DNA from 3 places in the Arthrobacter sp. KNU-44 genome. Region 1 is predicted to be linked to each of the others. Evidence: predicted binding sites of a transcription regulator. Region 1 holds the regulator's gene; each other region holds the start of a gene.
The links. Region 1 encodes HrcA, which represses chaperone genes, less so after heat shock. Its sites were predicted from a motif close to TTNGCACTCGNNNNNNNCGAGTGCNAA; they were not measured.
Positions count from the first base shown of each region.

Region 2: a site for HrcA is predicted at 3,110-3,136, ahead of groL (chaperonin GroEL). Genes of this name have one in related genera too.
Region 3: a site for HrcA is predicted at 4,495-4,521, ahead of ACSVHC_RS22970 (Hsp20/alpha crystallin family protein). Genes of this name have one in related genera too.

Region 1 covers NZ_JBPXNG010000002.1:4,437,453-4,445,004, reverse strand. The annotation lists gene ACSVHC_RS21825 (GerMN domain-containing protein) at 1-520, shown strand, start outside; gene ACSVHC_RS21820 (16S rRNA (uracil(1498)-N(3))-methyltransferase) at 552-1,328, opposite strand; gene dnaJ (molecular chaperone DnaJ) at 1,331-2,461, opposite strand; gene hrcA (heat-inducible transcriptional repressor HrcA) at 2,529-3,542, opposite strand; gene ACSVHC_RS21805 (DUF3097 domain-containing protein) at 3,724-4,581, shown strand; gene ACSVHC_RS21800 (DUF4870 domain-containing protein) at 4,684-5,097, shown strand; gene hemW (radical SAM family heme chaperone HemW) at 5,151-6,380, opposite strand; gene lepA (translation elongation factor 4) at 6,459-7,552, opposite strand, start outside.
Region 2 covers NZ_JBPXNG010000002.1:1,220,556-1,228,107, forward strand. The annotation lists gene ACSVHC_RS06405 (RNase H family protein) at 1-1,068, opposite strand, end outside; gene groL (chaperonin GroEL) at 1,269-2,897, opposite strand; gene ACSVHC_RS06415 (ABC transporter substrate-binding protein) at 3,194-4,429, opposite strand; gene ACSVHC_RS06420 (cold-shock protein) at 4,546-4,749, opposite strand; gene ACSVHC_RS06425 (LytR C-terminal domain-containing protein) at 4,889-5,500, opposite strand; gene ACSVHC_RS06430 (DUF3263 domain-containing protein) at 5,550-5,885, opposite strand; gene ACSVHC_RS06435 (uracil-DNA glycosylase) at 6,020-6,787, shown strand; gene ACSVHC_RS06440 (siderophore-interacting protein) at 6,803-7,552, shown strand, end outside.
Region 3 covers NZ_JBPXNG010000002.1:4,682,114-4,689,665, forward strand. The annotation lists gene ACSVHC_RS22945 (FAD-dependent oxidoreductase) at 1-306, shown strand, start outside; gene ACSVHC_RS22950 (aspartate aminotransferase family protein) at 386-1,639, shown strand; gene ACSVHC_RS22955 (NAD-dependent succinate-semialdehyde dehydrogenase) at 1,667-3,121, shown strand; gene ACSVHC_RS22960 (GntR family transcriptional regulator) at 3,161-3,853, shown strand; gene ACSVHC_RS22965 (MerR family transcriptional regulator) at 4,173-4,463, opposite strand; gene ACSVHC_RS22970 (Hsp20/alpha crystallin family protein) at 4,597-5,022, shown strand; gene ACSVHC_RS22975 (J domain-containing protein) at 5,236-5,691, shown strand; gene ACSVHC_RS22980 (hypothetical protein) at 5,726-6,100, shown strand; gene ACSVHC_RS22985 (hypothetical protein) at 6,123-6,419, shown strand; gene ACSVHC_RS22990 (hypothetical protein) at 6,956-7,387, opposite strand.

The sequences.
Region 1 (7,552 bases):
TTCCCGCGACGCGTTCAATTCCAATCTCGACGCCGGGATGGCACAGCGTGCGGTCCAGGAACTCGTCTATACCGCCACCGCAGCGGCCGCGAGTTCAGGACTGATCGATTCAGGACAGCAGATCAAGGTGACCATCCTGGTGGACGGGCACACGGACTACATGGCATTCGGTCAGGTCAAACTAGGCGATCCGATGGTCCGCGACGCATCCATGGTGGCACCGGTGTGGATCATCGACCCGCAAGAGGATCTGACCTTGCCTGCCGGTCCGGTCAAGTTCAACGGCCGGAGCACAGACCCCTCGAAGAAACTGCATTGGCAAATCCTTCGCGAGAACTCAAACGGCGACAAGTCCTCCTACCTCGCCGGGCAGACCACTGCATCTGCCGTTCCCGGACAAGGTGGAGCCTTCAGCCTCACCGTGGGGCTCGGAGCGGGCCGCTATGAATTGCGGGTTTCCTTGGTAGGACCCAACGACGCCGACGTCGCGACGGATACCCGTACTTTCAGCGTTCGCTGAGCGAGCGCTGATCCAGGACGAGCGCTGCGGGCTACCAGCGCCCCAGAATGTCACTGGCGAGCACGACGGCTGCGGGTCCCGCCGTCGACGAGCGAAGCACGTGGTGGCCCAGGAGCGCGGTGACCGCGCCGACGTCGCTGAGCTTCGTCACTTCGCGCGGTGAAATGCCACCCTCCGGGCCGACGATGAGCAGGACTTCGCGACCCGCCCCGGTTTCCGCGTCGGAAACCTCGGCCTGCCACTTCTGCAGGACATCCCGCAGCGGACGTTTCGCGTCCTCATGCAGGATGATCGCCAAGTCGGCCGCGGCAACCGCCGCAGCCAGGCCGGAGCCGTCGACGGCGGCACGCACCTCGGGAATCCACGCGCGCCGCGCCTGCTTGGCGGCTGCCGTGGCGACGGACTGCCACTTCGCGTGGGACTTGGCCGCCCTGTCACCCTTCCAACGGACGATGGAACGCTCGGCCTGCCAGGGCACGACGGCGTCGATCCCGAGTTCCGTTGCCGTCTCGACGGCAAGTTCGTCCCTGTCGCCCTTCGCGAGGGCCTGGACCAATACGAGCCGCACGGTTGGTTGGTGCTCCTCCTGGACGGCGGTGGCAAGGACTGTCAGGGTTCCGTGCCCGGATTCGGTCACGGTGCCCGTGAGCCGTTTTCCGGCACCGTCGGCAATATCGACGGCTTCGCCGACTTCCAGGCGCTTGACGGTGACAGCATGCCTGGCTTCGGCGCCGTCGAGCACAAAAGTGTCTCCAGGGCCGAGCCCGTCAAGCGTTCCGGCTGCTGCGAAGAATACGGGGTTGCTCACCGCTATAGGTTACCGAGCTTGTCCCGCAGCTTCGCGAACATACCGCCGCTGGCCACAAGCTTGCCTTCGGTGAACTGCTCTCCGCGCAATTTTGCCAGTTGGCGAAGCAGGTCTTCCTGTGCGGCGTCGAGCTTGCCGGGCGTCTCAACGTGCAGGTGCACCTTGAGGTCTCCCCTGCCGTAGCCGCGGAGATGGGTGACGCCGAGTCCACGCAGGGTGATGACTTCGCCGGACTGCGTGCCGGACTTGACGTCAATCTCCTGGGGACCGTCGAAAGTCTCAAGCTGCAGCTCAGTACCCAGTGCCGCGGCAGTCATGGGAACGCTCAGCGTGGCGTGAAGGTCGTCGCCTTCGCGGATGTAGGTGGAGTCACTGTTGACCCGGATCTCCACGTAGAGGTCACCGGGAGGACCGCCCGCAGGACCTGCTTCGCCTTGCGACGACAGCTGGATGCGGGTCCCGGTAGCGACGCCGCCGGGCACCTTAACGGTCAGTGAACGGCGGCTGCGGATGCGGCCCTGGCCGTTGCACTCATTGCAAGGATCCTTGATGATCGAGCCGAAACCTTCGCACGATCCACACGGTGCGGCTGTCATGACCTGGCCGAGGATCGAGCGTACAGCCCGCTGGACCTGGCCCGAGCCGCCACAGATGTCGCAGCGCTCCGGGTGGGTGCCCGGACGGCAACATGAGCCTTCGCACGTGGGACAGATGACAGCGGTGTCCACCTCAAGCTTCTTGTTGACACCAAACACGGCCTCACGCAAGTCGATGCGAACGCTGATCAGGGCGTCCTGCCCGCGGCGCATACGTGATGCGGGGCCTTGCATGCCGCCGCCTCCTCCGCCGAAGAAGGTATCGAAGATGTCCTGGAAGGCGAATCCCTGGCCCGCGTATCCTCCGCCGAAACCGTTGTCGGTCCCGTTCTCGTTGCCAGTTGCGTCGTAGACACGGCGCTTCTGGGGGTCGGAGAGGACCTCGTAAGCGTGGGTCACCGCCTTGAATTCCTCGGCTGCGCCGGCCCCGGGGTTCACATCGGGGTGCAGCTTACGTGCGAGTTTGCGGTAGGCCTTTTTGATCTCCTCGCCGGTTGCTTCCGGCGAGACGCCCAGAACGTCATAGTGACTGCTCAAAGTCGGTATCTCTTCCTTGTTTACGGTTCCACTGCGTTTCTTGCGAGGCGCCCTCCAGCCGAGGCTGTCAGCCGCCCAGAATGCGGGAAAGGTAGCGTGCGACGGCACGGACGGCCGCCATGGTGTTGGGGTAGTCCATGCGGGTGGGTCCAAGAATGCCGATCTTGGCGCTGCTGCCCGGACCGTAGCCCGTGGCAACCACCGAAGCCTCCGAGAGGCCGTCATAGGGGTTTTCGCGGCCGATGCTCACCGTGACGCCGCGGGGGTCTTCCGCCATATCCGACAACAGCCGCAACATGACCACCTGCTCCTCAAGCGCTTCGAGGACCGGACCGATGCTCAGCGGGAAGTCCACGTTGGAGCGGGCCAGGTTGGCCGTGCCTGCCATGACCATGCGCTCGTCGCGGCTCCGCTCGGCAAGCCTTTCCAGGCCATGGGCAAGGGCGCCTGCAAGGTTGCGAAGCGTCGGCGGGCACAAGGCAACCACCGAAGGCAGGACTTGCGGCATGAGGTCGAGCTGGGAGCCGGCAATGCTTCCAAGGAACCGCGCGCGCAAGGCCATGAGCTCTTCGTCGGTGGCGTCCGTCGCTGCGTGCACAACGCCCTGTTCCACCTTGCCAGAATCGGCGATCAATACCACCAAGACCTGACGCGGTGCCAAAAGGACAAACTCAATGTGCCGGACACGCGCGCGGCTCAGGTGCGGGTACTGGACGACGGCGACCTGGTTGGTCAGTTGGGAGAGGAGCCGGACAGTGCGCTCAAGGATGTCCTCAACGTCGTCGGGTCCCTCAAGCAAGGAATGGATAGCCCGGCGCTCGGCAGCCGAAAGCGGCTTGACCTCGGAGATGCGGTCGACGAACAGGCGGTAGCCTTTGTCCGTTGGAATGCGGCCGGCACTCGTGTGCGGCGCGGCAATGAGGCCTTCTTCTTCAAGAAGTGCCATGTCATTGCGGATGGTGGCGCTCGACACTCCCAAATGGTGCCGTTCGACCAAGGCTTTGGAGCCGACGGGCTCGCGGGAGTGAACGTAGTCCTCCACGATGGCGCGTAACACTTCAAGCTTGCGTGGTTCGCTCACTGCCCACCTCCAATCAACATTTCAACAATTAGCACTCAACATGCCCAAGTGCTAACAAGTCTAGTATGAGCCACCTCGTTGTTAGCATTGGTACCGCTCGCGGCGAACATGATTCCCGCGCGGCCGTGGGTAATGCCACGGACCGTCAACGATCCCCCTAGCGCAAAGTGGTGTGAAGACCGTGTCTTACGACAATTGGGGCCCGCAAGACCTCACCTCGTCTGCCAAACGGCAACTGCCTGAGGTGCCCGTTGAACGCGGGATGGTTCTCGAGGACGTGCAGTCCGGTTGGGTCGGGGCCGTGACCAGGGTGGAGAAGTCCGGGGGCATGCACATTGTGGTGCTTGAGGATCGGCGGGGAAAGGCCAAATCGTTCCGGCTCGGATTCGGATTCCTCCTGGAGGGACAAGCAGTGAAGCTCGTGCCGCCGGCTCCACGCGCCGCGTCCGCCAAGGCCGCGGCGCAAGCAGGCAGGACGGCATCGGGATCCGTCCGCGTCGCCGGGCAGCGGGCCCAAGTCGCCAAGGCGAGCCGGATCTGGGTGGAAGGCAAGCACGACGCCGAACTCGTGGAAAAGGTGTGGGGAGATGATCTCCGGGTGGAGGGCATCGTCGTCGAGCCCTTGCACGGCGTGGACGATCTCAAGGCCGCCATCGCCGGGTTCTCCCCCGGCCCGGGCCGCCGGCTCGGAATCCTCGTGGACCACTTGGTACCGGATTCGAAGGAGTCGCGGATTGCTGCCGAAGCCATGACGCTGCCGGGCGCCGCGGGAAACGTCCTGATCGTGGGACATCCCTACGTGGACGTCTGGCAGGCAATCCGGCCCAAGGTGTTGGGGATCGAGCAATGGCCAACCATCGCGCGCGGCACGGATTGGAAGACCGGCATCCTGAGGTCCTTCGGCTGGCCGCATGAGACGGCCGAAGATGTCGGGCTGGGTTGGCAAAAGCTTCTTGGCGCCGTCCACAGCTACGCCGATTTGGAGCCCTCGTTGCTGGGCCGCGTGGAAGAAGTGATCGATTTCCTGACTGTTCCGTGACGATTGCGCGCCCCGGGCAGAGGAGTTGGTCGGCTGATCGCGTGCCGAGCAAGTATTCTGGGACAGCAACACTGCACCGATTGATACTCGAAGGAAGATACTTTGGCAGACAACGCTCCTGACGATCGGGATGGCACCTCGGGCCAGTCCCAGTACCACGGCGTTCCTGCCAACGCGCTGCCCTTGACCGCCTCGGAAGACCGGCAGTGGGCAACACTGGCACATTTCGGCGGGATCCTTGGCTGCGTTCCTTCGCTTCTGATCTACCTGATCTTCCGCGAACGTGGCCCCTTCACGGCACAGGAATCCAAGGAAGCGCTCAACTTCACTTTGCCTCCGACGATTGCCGCAGTGCTCGCCAACGTCCTTGTCTTGCTCCCGGTGGTGGGAAACCTGTTCGCTGTCCTTGCCACGGCGATCTGGGTGGCCGTGACCTGCTTCTCGGTGTCAGCCGGAATCCGCGTCAACCACGGACAACCGCACCGCTACCGCTTCAACCTGCGCTGGATCAAGTAGCCGGTCTTCGCGGGTCCGTACGCAACTCCCGCGCCAACCGCTAGCGCCTGCCGCTAGTCCGGAAGGATCCGGCGGACCACGGCGTCCGCGAGTAGCCGGCCCTTGAGAGTCAGGACCAGCCGTCCTTGGAAGGCCGCACCAGGCTCAACCAGTCCGTCGGCAATGAGGCCTGCGACGGCGTGGCGGCCCACCTTGTCGAGCGCGTCAACTTGAAGCCCTGTGCCGAGCCGAGCCTCCAGCATGATGCGTTCCACTTCCCGGGTTCCGGCGTCGAGCGTTTCACGTCCAGCGGCCGGAGACACCCCGCTGCCGAGCCTGTTGGCATAGGCTGTGGGGTGTTTGACGTTCCACCAGCGGACGCCGCCCATGTGGGAATGCGCACCGGGTCCGATGCCCCACCAATCGTCTCCCCGCCAATAGGCTAGGTTGTGTTTGCACGCCTGTTCGGGAGTGCGGGACCAATTGCTGACCTCGTACCAGTCCAGACCGGCGGCGCTGATCAGCTGATCGGCGAGTTCGTACTTGGCGGCGTGGTCGTCGTCGTCGATGCCGGGAACTTCTCCGCGCCGGATCTGCGCCGCCAGCTTGGTGCCTTCTTCCACGATCAGCGCATAGGCACTGATGTGGTCCGGACCGTAGGACAACGCTGTCTCGAGGGAGGTCCGCCAATCAGCCATGGACTCGCCGGGAGTCCCATAGATGAGATCGAGGCTCACCGCAAGGCCGGCGTCGCGCGCCCATTGGACCACCAAGGGGACCCGGCTGGGAGTGTGTGTACGGTCCAGGACCTTGAGGACGTGAGGGACCGCCGACTGCATGCCGAAGGAAATCCGGGTAAAGCCGGCGTCTGCGAGCAGCTGGAGGGACTCGGGCGTCACAGAGTCCGGGTTCGCCTCAGTGGTGACTTCGGCTCCCGCTTCCAGGCCCCAGTGCCCGACGGCGGCCGTCAGGATGCGTGCGAGATCTTCGGCAGGCAGCAGGGTCGGCGTCCCGCCGCCGAAGAACACCGTGCTCAGGTGCCGTTGCGGCAGCCCGGAGGCTTCCATGGCCCGGACGGCGAACTCCACTTCCGAAATGGCAGTAGACGCGTAGGCGTCCTGGGAGGCGCCGCCGCCAAGTTCGGTGGCTGTGTAAGTGTTGAAATCGCAGTATCCGCAACGGACGGCACAGAAAGGTATGTGGACGTACAGTCCAAATTTGCGTGAATCGACGCCGTCGAGCACCTGCGGCGGCAAGAGTCCGTCCGCAGGTGCCGGATCCCCGAGGGGAAGAACGCTAGGCACGGATTTCCCCTCGTGCCTGTCCTGCGCGCGCCCCTACAGTGCGCGCGTGTCCCGTGGTGTCCCGGGCGAAAAGCGGCATTACTTCTTGGCCTTGTCCTTGGATTCGTCGGTGGTCAGGGCTGCGATGAACGCTTCCTGTGGAACTTCCACGCGGCCCACCATCTTCATGCGCTTCTTGCCTTCCTTCTGCTTTTCCAGAAGTTTGCGCTTACGGGTGATGTCACCGCCATAGCACTTGGCAAGGACGTCCTTGCGGATGGCGCGGATGCTCTCACGCGCAATGATCCGCGAACCGATGGCGGCCTGGATGGGCACCTCGAACTGCTGGCGGGGAATGAGTTCGCGCAACTTGCCTGTCATCATGACGCCGTAGGCGTAGGCCTTGTCGCGGTGGGTGATGGCACTGAAAGCGTCAACCTGCTCGCCCTGGAGCATGATGTCCACCTTGACCAGGTCTGCGACCTGCTCGCCGTCGGCCTTCCAGTCCAGCGAACCGTAGCCGCGGGTCTTGGACTTGAGGATGTCGAAGAAATCGAAGACGATTTCGGCCAGCGGAAGGCGGTACCGGATTTCCACGCGGTCTTCGGAGAGGTAGTCCATGCCGCCCATGACGCCGCGGCGGCTCTGGCACAGCTCCATGATGGCGCCCACGAACTCATTCGGCGCCAGGATGGTGGCGGACACCATAGGTTCGCGCACCTCCGAGATCTTGCCGGTGGGGTATTCGCTCGGGTTGGTGACGTGCAGGACCCGCTTGTCCTCCAGCGTGACCTCGTACTCAACGTTGGGAGCGGTGGAGATGAGGTCGAGGTTGTACTCGCGCTCGAGGCGTTCACGGGTGATTTCCAAGTGCAGCAGGCCAAGGAAGCCCACGCGGAAACCGAAGCCCAGGGCGGCAGACGTCTCAGGTTCGTAGACGAGTGCTGCGTCGTTGAGCATGAGCTTCTCTAGGGCATCCCGGAGCACTGGATAGTCCGTGCCGTCCAAGGGATACAAGCCGGAGAAGACCATAGGCTTGGCATCGGCGTAACCGGCGAGGGATTGCGAAGCGGGCTTGGCCAGGTTGGTCACGGTGTCGCCGACCTTTGACTGGCGGACGTCCTTCACGCCGGTGATCAAATAGCCTACTTCGCCGACGCCCAGGCCCTTGGAGGGCGTGGGCTCCGGAGAGC
Region 2 (7,552 bases), 3.2 Mb from region 1:
CGGCGTCGACTGGTGGAAGCGCAACCGCCAGCGGCCGTCGTCGAGCAACCAGATCGAGCTCCGCAATGCCGAGCCGGCTCGCCCATAACTTCTGTAATTGAGCAGCATGGCGTTGCCGGAGATGCGCTCTGCGGAAATTACCTCAACCTCCGCGGTTTCGCCTGGATCGCCCTCCAACGCCATCATGAGCTCGTCGCGGGACCACACACGTCCGGAGCTGCCAATCTCGGTGAAGTCCGGGTGGAGCAGGATCCCCGTACGCCCAAGGTCTCCCCTGACGTCGGGCCTCAGGAGCTCCTTCTCAAGGAGAATCACGGTTTCTTCGTCTGAGCGCCCGCCCGCCTGGCCAAGGACCGTTTCTTCGTCGTCTCCGGCGAACAAAGTGGACTCGATGAACGGCTCCTGTTCCGTGAACGCCGCCGGCGCGTTAGGCAAGGATGACCCGCCCAAAAGGTCCTGACCGCCGAACAACGTGAGGTCTTCATCCGGGTTATCGGCGTCGTCGTGGCCGTCGAAAAGCGAGGGCGCCTCCACAGGCACTGTGCGGGCTGACGGCGTGCGCGCTGCTGGCGTGCGGGCAAAGGACCGCGCAGCCTCATCAGCCCCCGGATAACCAGGTCCGCCGGGAGCAGCTGTTCCTTGCTGGAACGCCGTGGCTACAGCGCGGGCGCGATCGTCGGCGGCCTCGTTGAGGTCGTGGCCGGCGTGGCCCTTGACCCACTCGAACGTGTACTTGCGGCCGACAATGGCCTGGTCGATGTCCTTGAGGAGATCGACGTTCAAGACGGGCTTTCCGTCGGCTTTGCGCCAGCCCTTGCGCTTCCATCCCGGCATCCACTTGGTGATGCAGTTGATGACGTACTGGCTGTCGCAGAGAATCTTCAGCTCTTCATCGGGCACGTGTGCCGTGGACCGGAAGAGGTCAAGCACCGCCATGAGCTCGCCCTGGTTGTTGGTTCCGTGCGGCCAACCGCCGGCCCTCCAGCAAGAGTCGTTCACGTACCAGGCCCAGCCGGCAGGCCCGGGATTGCCGAGGGCAGAACCATCGGCGGCAGCAATAATCGTCATGGTTTCCATCCTGCCAGACCGCCCCGACACTCCCGGACCGCGAGGCAGTGAGCGAGCGTCGGGCCAAAACCCCACACAAGTGAGCGAGCATCGGGCCAAAACCCCACACAAGTGAGCGGGCGTCGTTAAACGGCGACGACGGCCCCCACCTGAAGCGGGGACCGTCGTCGTGCGTGAGGCTGGTGAGCCGGCGCGGGGGCTTAGAAGCCGCCCATGCCGCCCATGTCGTCGCCGCCACCCATAGACGGAGCGTTCTTCTCCGGCTTGTCGGCAACAACGGCCTCGGTGGTCAGGAACAGACCAGCGATGGACGCAGCGTTCTGGAGAGCCGAGCGGGTGACCTTTACGGGGTCGTTGACGCCGGCGGCCAGCAGGTCCTCGTAAACGCCGGTTGCAGCGTTCAGGCCGTGGCCCGACGGCAGGCCGCGGACCTTGTCGATGACAACGCCCGGCTCGAGGCCAGCGTTGTAAGCGATCTGCTTGAGCGGAGCGTCGATGGCAACGCGGACGATGTTGGCGCCCGTTGCTTCGTCGCCTTCGAGCTGCAGGTTGGCGAATGCCTTGGCACCGGCCTGGATGAGGGCAACGCCACCACCGGCGACGATGCCTTCTTCAACGGCAGCCTTCGCGTTGCGGACTGCGTCCTCAATGCGGTGCTTGCGCTCCTTGAGCTCTACCTCGGTTGCGGCACCGGCCTTGATGACTGCAACGCCGCCGGCCAGCTTGGCCAGGCGCTCCTGCAGCTTCTCGCGGTCGTAGTCGGAATCGGAGTTCTCGATCTCGGCACGGATCTGTGCAACACGACCGGCGATGGCGTCGGCGTCGCCGGCACCTTCGACGATGGTGGTCTCGTCCTTGGTGACAACAACCTTGCGGGCGTTGCCGAGCAGTTCGAGGGTTGCGTTCTCGAGGCTGAGGCCGACCTCCGAGGAGATGACCTGGCCACCGGTGAGGATAGCGATGTCGGCGAGCTGTGCCTTGCGGCGGTCACCGAAGCCCGGAGCCTTGACGGCAACGGACTTGAAGGTGCCACGGATCTTGTTGACGATCAGGGTGGCCAGGGCCTCGCCCTCGATGTCCTCAGCGATGATCAGCAGCGGCTTGTTCGACTGCATGACCTTCTCCAGGACCGCAACGAGTTCCTTCACGTTGGAGATCTTGGAGTTGACGATCAGGATGTACGGGTCTTCAAGGATGGTTTCCTGGCGCTCTGCGTCGGTGACGAAGTAAGCGGAGATGTAGCCCTTGTCGAAGCGCATGCCTTCGGTGAGTTCCAGCTCAAGACCGAAGGTGTTGGACTCCTCGACCGTGATGACGCCTTCCTTGCCGACCTTGTCCAGGGCTTCAGCAATGAGGTTACCGATTTCGGTGTCGCCGGCAGAGATGGAAGCCGTGGCCGCGATCTCTTCCTTGGTCTCGATTTCCTTTGCGGAAGCAAGCAGCTCGCGGATAACGGCTTCAACAGCCTTTTCGATGCCGCGCTTGAGGGACAGCGGGTCGGCGCCGGCAGCTACGTTGCGCAGGCCTTCCTTGACCAGTGCCTGGGCCAGGACGGTGGCGGTGGTGGTGCCGTCGCCAGCGACGTCATCCGTCTTCTTGGCAACTTCCTTGACCAGCTCGGCGCCGATCTTCTCGAACGGGTCGTCCAGCTCGATCTCCTTGGCGATGGAAACACCATCGTTGGTGATCGTGGGGGCGCCCCACTTCTTTTCGAGGACGACGTTGCGTCCACGCGGGCCGAGGGTGACCTTGACGGCGTCGGCGAGGATGTTCAGACCCCGCTCGAGACCGCGGCGTGCCTCTTCATCAAATGCAATGATCTTGGCCATAACGGCGGTAGTCCTTTCGGGACAGTCGTTAAGAAGGTGCCTTCACTGCGGTGCCCGCGACGGACGATCCTTCACATTCGGCCTCTGTATGCCGCGTGCTCCGGACCTCACCCCAGCAAGGTTTTCTTTGTTCTCTCAGGCACCGCCACTGTTTCCATACGGCCGGAGCCGGGAAGAATTAGCAGTCAGTGCTTGAGAGTGCTAATCAATAATTAGCACTCACCCGAGGAGAGTGCAAGCAGCAAGAGCTGGAAACTACTCGCCACGCCAAGGGAATTCGCTACGGGCACAAGCCGTCACGGAGTCCGTGAGGCCGTCTCCTTGCCGCTCACCCGCGCAGTGTTGTCTGCCCCGTAGGTGAAGACCATGTAATTCGACGAGGTGACGTCGCCGTTGGCGTCGAACCCGATGGTGCCGGACTCGCCGTCGTAATCCGGGAGCTTGCCCTCCTTCAGCAGCTCGACGCAGTCCTTGTATGACGTACAAGACGTGCGTTCTTTCGTTGCCGCATCGCCCGACGTCGGACGCGTCCCGCCGGACACTGTGGTGAGCCAGGCCGCGATCGAGCCGCCGGCGTCGTCGCCCGCCGCTGCGGCCGCAAGCGCCGCGAGGGTAACGGCGTCGTACGTCTCGGCGGCGTACGTCGTGTCCTTGAGTTTGGGGTCGATGCCAGTCAGATCGGCTTGGAACGCCGCGCTCGGGAAGACACCTGGAAGAATCCCCCGCGCGCCGTTGAGGCCACCGGCACCGAGTGCGGTTCCGTATTGGCGGATGGCACCGTCGCTCAAAATCAGGCTCTTGCCGCTCAGCCCCGCGTTCAGGAGCTCGGCCAGGGCGCCTTGGGCACCGTCACGGGCAACCACGACGACGGCGTCCGGTGTGCCGGACTTGATGCCCGCCGCGGCGGGAGCTGCTTTGCCGGCCGCGAATTCCGCGTTGGACACGGCGTCCATTCCGAGGCTGCGGGCAGCGTCCATGACCGCTCCGGAGACACGTGTTCCGTAGTCCCCGGCTTCATGCAGGACGGAAATCCTCTTGGCGCCGGCGTCGTGGGCAAGCTTCGCCAGGACGCTGCCCTGTGCGGCATCGGCGGCCGTAGTGCGGAAGTAGAAGCCGCCGTTCTTGTAGCTGCTGAGTCCTGACGCCGTGTTGGCCGGTGAGATAAGTGGAATCCGGGCAGGAGACAGAACATCGATGGCGGCGGGCGCATGGCTGGAATCCGTCGGCCCCACAACGACGTCGGCGTGGGCTGATAGCAACGCCTTGGCTTGCGCCGCGGTATCGGCAGTGAAAGCCGCCGCGCTGGCTGCCTGGCTAGCGCTGCTGCTTTCGCTGGCCGCCGATGCCGGAAGCAACTCGACGGGATGGCCCTTGTATCCGCCTGCATCATTGATTTGCTTGACGGCCAACTTGGCTGCTGCCAACTCGGACTCGTTGAGGAATGCGGAACTGCCGGTATTGTCCAGAATCACGCCGATGCGCAGGATGCCGTCGCCACTCGGGGTAACCGAACTGAGCCTGGCGTTAGCCACGGGGGCGGAACATCCGGCCAATCCGAGGGCCAAGGCTGCAAAACCTGCGAGAAGAGGAATTGCCCGGGACCGGCGCCCTCCAAGGGGCCAGGACAGCCCTGTTGCCGCAACACCCACTAGATAAGCCGCACGCTTTCTGCCTGCGGGCCCTTCTGGCCCTCGCCCAGTTCGAAGTCGACCCGTTGTCCTTCTTCGAGCGCACGGAATCCATCCATCTGGATGGCGGACCAATGCACAAAGATGTCGTCACCGGACTCATCGACAGTGATGAATCCGTAGCCCTTTTCGGCATTGAACCATTTGACGGTTCCCAAAGCCATGATCCCCACACTTTCAACTAGCAGTGGCCGGCTTCCGGGATCTCCGGGCCAGCTCACAACTACTGTAACCACAGTCACGTTGCCGTAGCGCAACCTCGGGTGCGGGTGGCCGCAATGTTATTGAGGCGTAACCGAGTTGCTACTTGTAACCGGGGCCGAGGATGACAACCACGGGCTGCTGGAATTCGGCACTGTCCACAAGGTTGGAAATGCCCAGCAATTTACCGAGGGCTTCGGCATTGCCCTTCTGGGCTGCACCCTTGTAGAAGACCGACGACGTCTGCTGGGGCATGCCGCCCCAGTTTGCGACGGTGGACAACGGCCAGCCTCCGCCTTGAACGAGGCCTGCCACGCGGGCCGCCAGGCCACCAGTGGTGGTGCCGTTGTAGACCGCGACTGCCGCCGTCTTGTCCAAGGGCGCCGTGCTCGGGGTCGGCGTCGGGGTGCTGGAAGGCGTGTCGCTCGGGCTTGGCTGGCTGGACGCCTGCGCGGCGCCGCTTGCGGATGGTGACGCCGCGGCGCTTTGCTTGGGGGCATCGGTGGTGACGACGGCTTGCGGCGTCGTCGATGAGGTGAATCCAAGCTTCGGAAGGATGAGGAACGCAACGAGGCCTACGGCCAGCGCGATGCCGCCTAGCAGCAGCACCGGCCACAGGGCGGGCCGGGAAACGGACGCGACGAGTCTGTGGACACCTTGGCGCGATGAGCTCTGCGGGACACGGTCGAATTCATCCCGGGCAAATTTGGTCATGGTGAAGCCTTGTCCTTGCTGCTTGCTTGCTGGGGGATCAGCGGGTGCTCTAAGCGTCAGAACCGAGACGACGCGCTGTGCGGGCCCTCTGACGTGACATACGTAGTCTACGCAATCTCTTGACCAGCATAGGATCGTGCGCCAGCGCTTCCTCGGTGTCGATGAGGGCATTGAGGAGCTGGTAGTAGTGGGTCGCGGAGAGATCGAAGAGTTCCCTGACGGCCTGTTCCTTGGCCCCGGCGTACTTCCACCATTGCCTCTCCAGGGCGAGCATCTGCTGTTCACGCTCGCCGAGCGGCGAATCGCTGCGGAGTCCGGTGGACAGGTCTTCGAGTACCAATCCAGTTGCTTCGGACGCCATGGGTTCCCGTGCGGGTTCTGCCACGACACACTCCTTCGACGCATTGACTTAAAAAATGTCCCCCGCCCATGGTAACGGGCGAATAACATGGGTGTCATTTGCCCCGCCGCCTTGCGGAGCCGCTTTCCCCGGAGCCTCAGGACAGGGACAATGACTGGGTGGCAGGCGAAGAAGCATTATTCGAGCTTGAATCCGAGGATCACTCGGCCGAGTTCGAGGCACTCCCGGGAATGGCTTTGGCGGACCTCATGGCGCCGGACTGGGCCGACGCGCTCTCTGGCGTCGAGGACGAGTTGCGCTCGGTGCTGACCTTCGTGGCGGCCGAGGCCACACGCGGAACCCACGTGCTTCCTGCCGCGTCCAACCTCCTTCGCGCCTTCCGGCAGCCGCTTGCCGACGTCAAGGTGCTCATCCTGGGCCAGGACCCCTACCCGACGCCGGGACACGCCGTCGGGCTCTCTTTCGCGGTTTCCGGGCCAACCCGGCCCATCCCCCGCAGCCTCTCGAACATCTACCGGGAGATGGAGTCCGATCTCGGACTCCCGCCACGGGTTCACGGCGATCTTTCGGCTTGGACGGGCCAAGGAGTACTCCTCCTGAACAGGGTGCTCAGCGTCGCGGCCGGTGCGGCCGGCTCGCACCGGGGCAAAGGCTGGGAGGCCATCACGACGGCGGCGGTCGCCGCCGTCGCCGGCCGCCGCACGGTAGCGGGCAAGCAGAGTCCGCTCGTCGCGATCTTGTGGGGCAAGGACGCCGGAGCAGTACAGCCTCTGCTTGAAGGCGCCCCTGTGATCTCCTCCGCGCACCCCAGTCCGCTCTCCGCCTCGCGCGGTTTCTTCGGTTCGCGCCCGTTCAGCCGGGCCAATGCCCTGCTCCGTGCGCAAGGCGCAGATCCCGTCATCTGGGAGCTTCCACCGCTGCCCTAGCTTAGGCTTGCCTACATGACATCTTTGCCCGCGACGTCGTCTGCATCCCGCAATACCCGCCCCCAAGTGAACCTGACGGTGTTGCGCACCGAACAGCTTTCGCCCCATATGGTGCGCATCATTGCAGGTGGACCGGGGTTTGCCGGTTATGCGAACAACGACTTCGTGGACCGGTATGTAAAGATCGTGTTCCCGCAGCCCGGCGTCGACTATGAGCTGCCGCTGGATCTTTGGGCCATCCGGGAGACAATGCCCCGCGAACAGTGGCCCTACACCCGCACCTACACCGTCCGTTGGGTGGACCAAGCTGCGCAGGAGCTGGCAATCGACTTTGTGGTCCATGGCGACGAGGGCCTTGCAGGCCCGTGGGCCCTGGCCGCCCAGCCCGGCGACACGCTTGTTTTCACGGGTCCCGGCGGCGCCTACAACCCGGCGCCCGACGCCGACTGGTACCTTTTCGCGGGCGACGACGCCGCGCTCCCGGCGATTGCCGCCGCGATCGAATCTCTGCCGGCCGACGCCAAAGGCCTTGCCTTCCTCGAAGTCGATAGCGATGCCGACATCCTTGCCATTGCGGCTCCCGACGGCGTGGAGTTGCGTTGGCTTCTTCGCTCCGGAGTCCCGGCCGGATCAAGCTCGATCCTGCTCGATGCCTTGGGCGACGCAGAGTGGCTGCCCGGCCGCGTGGACGTGTTCGCGCATGGTGAGCGAGGCTATATGAAGGGGTTGCGGGAGATCTTCTTCAAGCAGCGTGGGCTGGAGCGT
Region 3 (7,552 bases), 240 kb from region 1:
TCAGTGCCAAGGGATCTCACCGCAGCGGAAATCGCCGAAACCACCGAGACGGTAATTGAGTTCCTGCCCGGCCTGTTCCCCAACATCGTTCGCTCGGACGCGTTCCCGGATCTCTACACCACGGACTCCCAGCCTTTGCTGGGTTTCCTCCACAATTCCAGCAGGATCTACGCCGCCACTGGTTTCTCCGGTGCCGGGTTCAAAATGGCTTCCGGATACGGAGAGATCGCAGCCAGCGAAGCCCTTGGCAAGCGCTGGTTTGACGGCCTCGACTTCGTTCGGCCGCAGAGGTTCGAGAAGATCTAGCGCCTTCCTGTGGGTTCCCTGGGTGAACTCAAGATCGCGTATTGTTGACAATCTACAGTTACTAAGAAAGTATGAAGCCATGGCAGCACTTAGCCCCATCCTGAAGCAGGCGACCCCTGTCGTCGTCGATTACGCGTCCGGGAGCTGGATCCACGCGACCGACGGCAAGAAGTACCTCGATTTCACCACCGGGATTGGTGTCACCAGCACTGGCCATTGCCACCCGGATGTGGTGGCTGCAGCCCGCGAGCAGGTGGGCAAAATTGTCCACGCCCAGTACACGACCGTGATGCACAAGCCCTTGCTGGAGCTCACGGAGCTGCTTGGCACCGTATTGCCTGAGGGATTGGACAGTGTCTTCTACGCGACGTCCGGATCTGAAGCCGTGGAAGCATCAATCCGCTTGGCCCGCATGGCAACCGGCCGCCCCAACATCATCTCCTTCCAGGGAGGCTTTCATGGGCGGACGGTGGCAGCAGCGTCCTTGACCACCGCCGGAACCAAGTTCCGCTCAGGATTCTCTCCTTTGCTGGGCGGGGTGCACATAGCTCCCTTCCCGCACTGGTACCGCTACGGATGGGACGAAGCCACGGCTGTCGAGTTTGCCTTGAAGGAACTGGACCACCTCCTTCTGACCGTCAGCACCCCGGCTGATACGGCAGGCTTCATCATCGAACCTGTCCTCGGTGACGGCGGATACATCCCGACGCCGGTCGCCTTCCTCCAAGGACTTCGGGAACGGGCGGACCGGCACGGGATCGTGCTCATCCTCGATGAGGTCCAGGCAGGCGTCGGCCGGACGGGCAAGTTCTGGGGGCACGACTGGGCCGGGATATGCCCCGACGTGGTCATCACTGCAAAGGGCCTCGCAAGCGGCTTCCCGATTTCGGCAATTGCCGCGTCGGCGGATTTGATGGCCAAGGCGTGGCCAGGCTCCCAAGGCGGTACCTATGGAGGAAACGCGGTTGCGGCGGCAGCCGGCGTCGCCACCTTGGGCGTCATTCGGCGGGAAAACCTCGTGGAAAATGCCTTGCTCCGCGGCGATGAGCTGCGGGCAGGGTTGGACACACTGCAGGCGGAATTCACGGGAATCGGAAACGTGCGCGGACGGGGCCTCATGCAGGGCGTCGAATTCACCGCCGAAGGCAACGTTCCAGATGCGGCAGCTGCACTCGCGGTCCAGCAGGCCGCCATCAAGGAAGAGCTCCTGCTCCTCACCTGCGGCCCGCATGGCAACGTCATCCGTCTCATCCCCGCCCTTAACGTCAGCAGCGATGAAATCCAGACGGGTCTGTCCAAATTCACGCAGGCGCTCAAGTCGGCCGCTTCCTAGTCCCCCCTGATCACTGAAAGAGCGAACATGAACCTCTCCTTCGATCCCACCACTCTCCAGACACTCTTGTTCATTGACGGAACGTGGCAAAGCGCTGCTGGCGGAGCCACCTTCCCGGTAGAGAACCCGGCCACGAACGAAGTCATTGCCCACGTTGCCGACGGCGGTCCCGAAGACGCCGCCTTGGCCATCGAGGCCGCAGGTCGCGCACAGGCACAGTGGAGCAAATCCACGCCACGCCAACGGGCCGACATCCTGCGGCGTGCCTTCGATCTTGTCATTGCCAACACCGACCGGCTCGCGTCGATCATGACCGCCGAAATGGGAAAACCCCTCGCCGAAGCGAAGGGCGAAGTAGCCTATGGCGCCGAGTTCCTTCGCTGGTTCTCGGAAGAAGCCGTGAGGATCGGCGGTGACAGCACCACCTCCGTGGACGGACATACGCGCATCCTCATCACCAAGGAACCCGTCGGGCCCTCGATATTGGTCACGCCTTGGAACTTTCCGCTCGCCATGGGAGCGCGCAAGATCGCCCCCGCAGTTGCCGCGGGGTGCACCATGGTGTTCAAGCCGGCCGAGCTGACGCCGTTGACCTCCCTGGCCCTGGTGGAGATCTTCCGCGAAGCCGGACTTCCTGACGGCGTGCTGAACGTCGTGACGACGTCGAGCGCTTCCGCCGTCGTACGAACGTGGACGGACAGCGGAATCGCCCGCAAGATCAGCTTCACCGGTTCCACCGAGGTGGGCAAAATCCTCCTGAGGCAGGCCGCGGACAACGTCATGCGCTCCTCCATGGAGCTCGGCGGGAACGCACCGTTCATTGTGCTCGCCGATGCCGACATCGAGAAGGCGGTGGATGGAGCCATGAAGGCAAAGATGCGGAACATGGGCGAAGCCTGCACGGCCGCAAACCGCTTCTTCGTCCACCGCTCCGTTGCAGAGGAGTTTGGCGAGAAGTTCTCCAAAAAGATGTCAGAATTGCAGGTGGGCAACGGCGCTTTGGCAGGAACAGAAGTCGGCCCGCTCATCGAACAGTCAGGGTTGGACAAGGTGGAGTCACTCGTTGCCGACGCTGTGTCCAAGGGTGCCCGGGTGCTTACTGGCGGAAGCCGCCCGGAGGGTCCCGGCTACTTCTACTCCCCCACTGTCCTGACGGATGTGGCGCTGGAATCCGACCTGATGACCACGGAGATATTCGGCCCGGTTGCAGCCATTACGCCCTTCGACAGTGAGGACGAAGTACTGCGCATGGCCAACGACACCGCATGGGGCCTGGTGGGCTACGTGTTCACTGAAAGCATGGACAAGGCCATGCGGTTCTCAGCGGAACTGGAGGTCGGAATGGTCGGCCTCAACACCGGCATCGTGTCCAATCCCGCCGCTCCTTTCGGAGGCGTCAAACAGTCAGGCCTGGGACGCGAAGGCGGAAAGATCGGGATCGAAGAATTCCTGGAATACAAGTACACCGCGATAGCGGTCTAGTAGATTCAACTTGCTGAAGTATGAAATGAGGGGATGTCAATGGCGGCACCGGAGCGAATGTTCGTATTGGAGGGCCGGCCCACGGCGCAGCTGATCGCTGACCAACTCCGAGAGCTCATCGTCCAAGGGGCTTTCAGCCCCGGTCAGCAGGTGAACGAATCTGCCTTGGCGAGCCAGCTCAACACCTCAAGGGGGCCCCTCAGGGAAGCTCTGCAGCGCTTATGCCAGGAAGGCATCCTGGTGAGCAAGCGTAACCGCGGCGTTTTTGTGTTGGAGCTTTCAAACGAAGACATCAAAGAGATCTACGCCGTACGCGAGGCAGTGGAACTGGCCGCCGCCAACACTCTCCTCCATTCCGGTCCGGACCAGGTCACGGACACCTGTCGAGAGCTCAAGGGGATCATCAAGAACATGGCGAAGCAGGTTGCGGCGTCGGACTGGCAGGCGATCGCCAGGCTCGACATGCAATTCCACACCGCTTTCGTTTCCGGCACTGGAAACACGCGATTGATCCGGATTTACGAGACCCTCGCCGCGGAGTCCCGCATGTGTATCCTCAGCCTGGAAGTCGCGTATCCCCGCATAGATGTGCTGGTGCAGGAGCACCAAGACATCCTGGACCTTCTTGAGAGGCGCGACCAGAGCGGACTTCAGCAAGCCATAAAACGGCACATGCAGAAAGCCGTCGAGGACCTCACTTCGACACGGCAGCCAAGTGGTGTCACCGCGTAAATGTTGTTAGCTCCATAAAAACTACGGGCCCGGTTCAAGTGAACTGGACCCGTAGTTTTTCTCTTCAATGTTCCAGATATTGCGTGTCCTCAGCGTGACGACAACCCCGCTTTGGCCCCGGACGCCTCTCGGTGGGCCGGGAGAGTGCCGCTTGGTGTGACGCTCGGGACCCTGCAAGCCACCAGCCTCAAACTCCCCTCTGCCTCAGCTGGACGCTTTCGCGCTGCCCTGATCCGGCACTGAATCCCCATGCCCACAGACAGCGACGACGCCGTCCTCAGGATCGATTTAATCGAGACGGCCCAGCTCGCGGAGGTCCTCAAGCGCCGTTCGCGGACTTGAGTTCCGCCTCGAGGCGCCGGTTGTCGGCCTCCAGGACCAGGACCATCCGGATGCCGGCCAGGTTCAAGCCCGATTCCAGAAGCTCCCCGATCCGCCGCAAGGTCACGAGGTCGTTCTCGCTGTACTGGCGGGTCCCGCCCAGGGTCCTGCCCGGTTCCAGCAGGCCCTTGCGTTCGTAGAGGCGCAGGTTCTGCTGACCCGTTCCCACCAGTGCGGCCGCAACGGAAATCGCATACACGCCCCTCCCCCGGTCCCCGGCCTGCCCCATCGGGCACCTCCAAAATCCTTCGAAAATCAGGCTTGCCCTGACCCATATGCAGTGCTATAAGAAATATATACCAGCCACCATAGATCAGCTGGATTGACAACAAAAAACTGCGATCTGCAAGGAGTGACACACCATGCTGATGCGAACGGACCCCTTCCGTGAACTCGACCGGCTCGCCGAACAGGTACTCGGCACCACAGCCCGGCCGGCGGCCATGCCCATGGACGCCTGGCGGGAAGGCGAGGACTTCGTGGTCGCCTTCGATCTGCCCGGAGTCAACGTGGACTCGGTGGACATCGACGTCGAACGCAACGTCCTGACCGTCAAGGCCGAACGCCCGGACCCCGTCGGCGAGGACACGGAACTGATCGCCTCCGAACGGCCCCGCGGCATCTTCAGCCGCCAGCTCATCCTCGGCGACGCGCTGGACACCGAAGGCGTCAAAGCAAACTACGACGCCGGCGTCCTGACCCTGCGCATCCCGGTCGCGGAAAAAGCAAAACCGCGCCGCATCGAAATCGAAACCACCGGAAAACAGCGCCAGGAAATCAACGCCTGACCGCCGGCGCACCCTCCCGGACCGGGAGCACCACAGCGGCCCACCATGCAAAGAGGGCGGTCGAGTTCACAGACCACGCCACAGCGCAGCCAGCGCACGGATGGATGAGGCCCCGAGGATGACTCCCGCAACGATGGTCCCCGGCCGAACAGGCCGGGGACCATCCCCGCCCACGGAAACACCCCGCATCCAAAACACACACCACCGCCAACCATGAGGAACAACGGCCCCGACCTTTACGAGACCCTGCAGATCGCCCCCACCGCCACGGCACGCGAGGTGACCCGCGCCTACCGCACGCTCATCCGCAGCCGGCACCCCGACACCCGGGCGGCCCGCGAACACCCCACCGGCCCCGGCCCGACGGAACCGGAGACGAAGACCCAAAAAGAGCTGCAGGAGCTCCGGGACATCATGGCCGCCTACGCCATCCTCGGCAACCCGGAAAAGCGGGCCGCCTACGACCGGGAGCACCCGCGTCCAGCCGCGAACGCCACGCCGCAACGCCCCGGCCCCGTTCGGATCCCAAGGCAGTTGCCTCCCGCCACGGCGCTGCTGATCGGACCGGTCATCTGGGAGCCGCCCGCCCGACGGTCCCCGGGAACGCCGCTCCGGCAACCGTCATATCCGCCAACCCGCTACACGCTCATCCTGCAGATCAGGCGATAAGAGCCGGAAAACCACACCAGCCCAAGGAGCCCCCATGAGTGCCTGGCGACCCTACGACAACCAACTGATGCCCGCGTTCTACGAACGCTTCGAAAAACGGTGGGGCAAAGGAACAGCCCCGTTCCTGGACCCCGAAACCCACGAACAACCCACCCCCCGGGCCCAATGGATCAACCCGGACACCGGCGCCGCAGTCGCGGTCGTCCCCATCTGGACCGAAGACCCCCAGCACCGCTCCTTCGCCGTGTTCTACCTACCCCCGGCCGGCGACATCTGGATCCTGCGGCCCGGCTACACAAACTACCTCGAAACCGACCCCAAAAACCCCGGGCAAGCCACCCTCCGCAACGACGCCTTCCGAAAAGCCGTCGCACACGCCAAGGAATTCATCTACGGAACCCAACCCTGAAAACCGTTCCCCGGAGCACACCATGACCCCTCCACAGATCAGCCAGTTCCTCCAGGAATGCATTGTTCACGATGACCCAAGCGAGTCAGGGATCAACGCCGACGCGCTCTACGGGCTCTACGTCAGCTCGTGCTCCCTGAACCGCAAAATCCCCCTCCCCGACCACGCCTTCCGCACCGCCCTGCGCCTCGCCGGCCTTCGCACGGAAAACAACGGGAAGAGCAAAAAGAGAGTCTTCCAAGGCCTGCGCACGACAGGACCAGCCGCAGTGGACCACATCCTCAACAGCAGCGCCCAAACCCCGGCGGACCCCAGGTAGAGCAGGTGATGGACCGGGGCCAAGGTAACGCGCCAATGCCCGGTGTCACCCTGTGCCGGGCACTGGCGCAGCTACCGCCGAGAGCATGTTCCAGGGAAACGCCCTCGCCCCGATCGTAGGCCGCGGAACCGGCCCGGCACTTGAGTGCCGGCTACCTGTTTTGGCAGCCCTTGTGGCAGTGACGTGTCCGAGGCGACCTGGGGGCTGTCGCAGGAACCCCTGGCCCGGGCGTGCATTGACGCCCCCACATCGAAGACTCAGGGCGGACCGCAATAAGCACATCTACCAAGCAGACATAAGTGTGGACGCTGTCCAACCCCCTTTGGCAGGACAAGCGGACAGGCACAACTCCCCGCTACGACCGGGAGTAGCTTTCCAGGCAACTTCCGCGCCAAGGTCAGCCAATGTACGGCTCAGTCCAGCGGCATGGGTGTGCATCATTGTGCACACCCGTTCTTGCGCCACGGCCTCGATTCTCCGCTACGCGCCATGCCGAGAATTTAGCACAAGCGAACCCTAAGCAAGCGGTATTGCTCTTAGGGGGCCAGTTCGCCCGCCCGAGTCCAGCCGAGGGCCTCGTACCGGTCCGCTGCCCCGGCGTCCACGGGCGCGTAGACAACATCCGCGCCCTCGACGAAGGCTTCCTCCGCCAGGTGGGCCAGGACCACGGCCTCGTGATCGAGCGCCACAGCGTCGCCGTCCACTGCGCGCACAGGGCCCACCACAGCGAATCCATCGCCGAACGCCACCCGGCCCCGCGCCAGTGGGCGGTCAAAGCGGGTCAGCTCCACGACGTCGTAATCCTCCAAGGGCGCCTCGAGCACTCCGAACTCGGACTCCAGCGGCGGCGCACTGTTGACCTCGCCCGGCGGGGCGGTCATCAGGACGCCGACGGGAAGTGTTTCCTCGCCATCGTTGAGCCGCGCCCACAGGGGCCGCCAGTCGTGTGTGGTATCCGGTGCGCTCATTCACCAACCCTATCGTCGTGCCTGACTACCGGTAACTTGCGGAATAGCGGTTGATCTCCGCGGCCAGACGGGAATCCGAGGAGGATTCGCCAGCGAACCGCCGGGGCCTGGCATTCCGGCGCAGGACCGTTGAACGATCAGCCGGCGGGCACGGCTGCGGCCCTT